2 regions of the Leclercia sp. W6 genome follow, and region 1 is predicted to be linked to the other one. Evidence: predicted binding sites of a transcription regulator. Region 1 holds the regulator's gene; the other holds the start of a gene.

Region 1 (2,407 bases):
CGGCACGTCGATGGTTTCATTCAGCGCCAGGGTTGGTGCCGCCTCAATGCGGGAGAGGGTCAGCAGCTGCTTCACCAGCCCTTCCATGCGCTGCGTCTGCTCACGCATGGTGTGCAGCGCTTTTTCCCGCGGCGCGCCTTCCAGCGTCTGCTCCTGCATCATCTCCAGATAGCCCTGCAATACCGTCAGCGGGGTGCGCAGCTCGTGGCTGACGTTGGCGAAGAAATTGCGCCGCGCCCCTTCAAGCTGGTGCATTTGCGTCACATCCCGCGCCACCATCAGCCACTGCTGGTCGCTGTAGGGCATCACGCGGATCTCCAGATGGCGACCGTTGTTCATGACCAGATTGTGCGGGCGGGTAAAATCGCGTTTTTTCAGATACTGGGCGAACTCCGGATAACGCAGGAGGTTGAGGATATTCTGCCCGTTATCATCCGGCCAGCGCAGGCCCAGCAACTGCTGCGCCAGTCCGTTACACCAGAACATCGCCCCCTCTTCGGTGGTCAATACCACCGCATCCGGCAGCGATTCGGCGCCGCTGCGAAAGCGTTTGATCAGGCTGCCCAGCTCGCGTCGGCGTTTTTTATTACGCATCTGCATCTGGTGCAGGCCATACAGGAGGGGTTCCCAGCTGCCGCTTCCTGGCGGCGGGGTCATACTTCTGTCAACCCATAGCCACCATGAGAGGCGGAGCAAATTCCAGAAATGCCAGATGAGCAGTCCGGTGACTGCCGCCAGTAAAAACCAGGGTAAATAACCGATTACGGCCCCGAGGATCAGGGCCGGAATACAGCAGAGTATCAGTTCAAAACAGAGCCTTTTCCATGACAGCCGTTCCAGCACGCGTCACACTCCTGTCATTGTTCAGAAACGGGTTGAGAAACGATAACCCGTGCCGCGGACGGTTTGCACCATGCGATCGTGACCGCTGGTTTCAAGTGCCTTGCGCAAACGGCGGATATGAACATCAACCGTGCGATCTTCAACATAGACGTTAGTGCCCCAGACATTGTTGAGCAACTGCTCGCGGCTATAGACGCGTTCCGGGTGGGTCATGAAAAAGTGCAACAGTTTGAATTCCGTTGGTCCCATATCGAGGGGATTTTCACCGGTCATTACGCGGTGCGAGGTAGGGTCCAGACTCAGCCCCTGCATCTCAATCACCTCTTCCACCGCCATCGGTGAAATACGGCGCATCACGGCTTTAATGCGCGCCACCAGCTCTTTCGGGGAAAACGGTTTGGTAATGTAGTCATCCGCGCCGGTCTCCAGACCGCGAACGCGATCTTCCTCTTCGCCGCGGGCCGTTAACATCATCACCGGAATATCGCGGGTTAACGCTTCACGTTTAATATGTTTGATGAATTGCAGACCAGAGCCACCAGGCAGCATCCAGTCGAGCAGGATCAGATCGGGCCAGGGTTCGTTGAGCTGGTTCACCGCGCTGTCGTAATCTTCGGCCTCTATCGGTTGAAAGCCATTTTGTTCGAGCACGAAACAGACCATTTCGCGAATGGGTGCTTCATCTTCTACGACCAGAATACGTCTCGCCATACTTAGCCCTGTCTTATTAAGGTTACATGTTTGTAATACGGCGTCATTATGCGTCAGATTTATGACAGATTTATGAAAAACGCGCCCGCTCATAAAGGCAAGCCGTTGTTTTATGGCAGCCCCGATTGTAGCGGTTATCTTCCTCCCCCTGAAAGTTTATAATCCCGCTAACCATTTTTTGCCACGGATCTGTTATGCGCATACTTCACACCTCGGACTGGCATCTGGGACAAAATTTTTACAGCAAAAGCCGCGCCGCCGAACATGAAGCATTTCTCAACTGGCTGCTTGAGATGGCGCAATCGCATGACGTGGATGCCATCCTCGTGGCCGGGGATATTTTCGATACCGGCTCGCCGCCCAGCTACGCGCGCGAGCTCTATAACCGTTTCGTAGTCAATCTGCAAAAAACCGGCTGCCATCTGGTGATTGTGGCCGGCAACCATGATTCCGTCGCCACGCTGAATGAGTCCCGCGAGATCCTGGCGTTTCTCAACACCACCGTGGTCGCCAGCGCCGGACATGGGCCGCAAATTCTGACCCGACGCGACGGCACCCCCGGCGCGGTACTCTGCCCGATCCCGTTTTTACGCCCCCGGGACGTGGTGCGAAGCCAGGCAGGCCTCTCCGGGCTTGAGAAACAGCAGCAGCTGTTGCAGGCCATTACCCACTATTATGCCGAGCAATATACCCAGGCCTGCGCGCTTCGCGGCGACAGCGTACTGCCGATTATCGCCACGGGGCATCTCACCACCGTCGGCGCCAGTAAAAGTGACGCGGTACGTGACATCTATATCGGTACGCTGGATGCGTTTCCCGCGCAGCACTTCCCGGCCGCTGACTATATAGCGCT
Region 2 (2,407 bases), 1.8 Mb from region 1:
ATAGCCTGCCAGCGGCGCCATTACCATCGTTGCCAGCGGCCAGGGGGTTAGCAGTAGTCCTGTTTCCACTTCCGAGCGGCCAATCACGCTCTGCAGGAAGAAGGGCAGAGAGACCATCGCCAGCATCTGCGCGCAGAAGGAGCAGATGGAGGTGCAGATGGAGAGGGAGAAGAGCGGAATACGCAGCAGATCTACCGGCAGTAACGGCACTGGCAGTGCCAGCTGACGCCGCACGAAGAAGAAGCCTACCACCAGCAGCGCCACGACCTCGCCCGCAATCAGCGTCAGCGACTGTCCCTGGGCGAAGCCGCTCAGGGCGGTGATCAGCAGGCCAAAGGTGAGGGCGTTCATGACCGCGCTCGGGAGATCGAATTTTGGCATACTGCTTTTCGGTCCGTTGGCGGGTAAATAGCGCAGGGCGAACAGTAACGCCACGATCCCAAGTGGTACGTTGATTAAAAATAGCCACTGCCAGGACGCGACCGAGAGGATCGCTGCGGCAATCGTCGGGCCCGCCGCAGACGACACGGCAACAATAAAGGAGTTGATCCCCATGCCCCGGCCCAGATGTCGCTGAGGATAGATAAGGCGAATCAAGGCGGTATTCACACTCATCAGCGCCGCCCCGCCGAACCCCTGCATGATACGCGCCAGCGTCAGCATATGCAGCGTATCTGAAAGGGCGCAGAAGAGGGATGTTAGCGTAAATACCGCCAGTCCGCACTGATAAACCCGGCGGTAGCCAAACATATCTCCGAGAAACGAGAACGAGAGCAGCGAGATAACAATGGCTATCTGGTAGGCGTTAACGATCCAGATTGAGCTGGCCGGGGAGGCATTCAGGTCGCTGGCAATGGTTGGCAGGGCGACGTTGGCGATAGCGCCATCCAGTACAGCCATTGAAATACCGATGATAATGGTGGCGATAGCGCCATAGCGTTGCGGCAGCGGCAGGCCATCTTTAAGGGGTGTAGTCATGAAAATTAATTAGCAGTGGAGGTTATTATTAACAGGGTAACGATATTATCACTGTTATTTCGGCTGTATGTCGCAGATTTGTAACCAGGTAAAGCAGGATTGATTGCAGCAATGCATGAGCGAATTTATAATAAAAACCGGTTCTGAATTTTATAAAACACTTGCGTTGAGGTGATTAATGGCAATCGCGGATTTGGATAAACAGCCAGATTCTGTTTCATCCGTGTTAAAGGTGTTCGGCATCCTGCAGGCGCTAGGTGAAGAGCGCGAAATCGGTATTACTGAGCTGTCCCAGCGTGTGATGATGTCAAAAAGCACCGTTTATCGCTTTTTACAGACCATGAAATCACTGGGTTATGTTGCACAGGAAGGCGAGTCTGAAAAATACTCCCTGACCCTGAAGTTATTTGAACTGGGCGCGCGTGCGCTGCAGAACGTCGATCTGATCCGTAGCGCGGATATTCAGATGCGCGAACTCTCCCGTCTGACGAAAGAGACGGTGCACCTGGGGGCGCTGGATGAAGACAGTATCGTCTATATCCATAAAATTGACTCCATGTATAACCTGCGTATGTACTCACGCATTGGCCGCCGTAACCCGCTCTACAGTACCGCTATCGGTAAAGTTCTGCTGGCATGGCGCGACCGCGATGAAGTGAAGCAGATTCTTGAGAACGTGGAGTACAAACGCAGCACTGAGCGTACCATTACCACCACTGAAGAGCTGTTGCAGGTGCTGGATAAAGTTCGTGAGCAGGGTTATGGCGAAGATAACCAGGAGCAGGAAGAGGGTCTGCGCTGCATCGGCGTTCCGGTATTCGACCGTTTCGGTGTCGTTATTGCCGGCCTGAGTATCTCCTTCCCGACGCTGCGTTTCTCTGAAGAGCATCTGCACGAGTACGTTGAAATGCTGCACACAGCGGCGCGTAAGATTTCTGAACAGATGGGTTACAACGACTATCCGTTCTGATTGAAAACGCCATAAAAAAACGCGGCCAGATGGCGGCGTTTTTTTATGCATTGGATCAGCCGTTATCGATCACTGTCTCGCTCTTTCGCAGGAGCGGGCAGCGGGAGAGTCCGATAATACCGCTGTCTGAATGAATATACTGCGCCGTGCTGACGCCGCGGGCGGTGAGATACTTGCACTGGATCCCGAGCCCGCCTGCATTCTCTTTACTGCCGATCAAGACGCCGTAACCCGCGAGAAGTATACCTGTCCAGACCAGTGCTATAACAATCAATGTGCGAATAAAAAAGCGCATCATTACCTCATTTTTTGAATAACTGCCGCTTAGCGTAATCGATACACTTACTTTAACAAGTCTATGATTCCGAAAGCATCGCCTTCGCGTTACAGTTAGGCATGGTTTAAGTTGCGCATGATAACCTGGCATCAGGCAGTTACGGTACGGAGAGTGGAGTGAAG

The links. Region 1 encodes PhoB, which activates phosphate uptake and scavenging genes when phosphate is short. Its sites were predicted from a motif close to CTGTCATAAAACTGNCNNAT; they were not measured.
Region 2: the regulator PhoB is predicted to act here: its motif matches at 1,046-1,065, upstream of kdgR (DNA-binding transcriptional regulator KdgR).

Annotation. Positions count from the first base shown of each region.
Region 1 is NZ_CP031104.1:2,627,525-2,629,931, forward strand. It holds gene phoR (phosphate regulon sensor histidine kinase PhoR) at 1-843, opposite strand, end outside; gene phoB (phosphate response regulator transcription factor PhoB) at 865-1,554, opposite strand; gene sbcD (exonuclease subunit SbcD) at 1,749-2,407, shown strand, end outside.
Region 2 is NZ_CP031104.1:796,360-798,766, forward strand. It holds gene DVA43_RS03945 (MFS transporter) at 1-978, opposite strand, end outside; gene kdgR (DNA-binding transcriptional regulator KdgR) at 1,157-1,948, shown strand; gene DVA43_RS03955 (YobH family protein) at 2,004-2,243, opposite strand; gene mgrB (PhoP/PhoQ regulator MgrB) at 2,402-2,407, shown strand, end outside.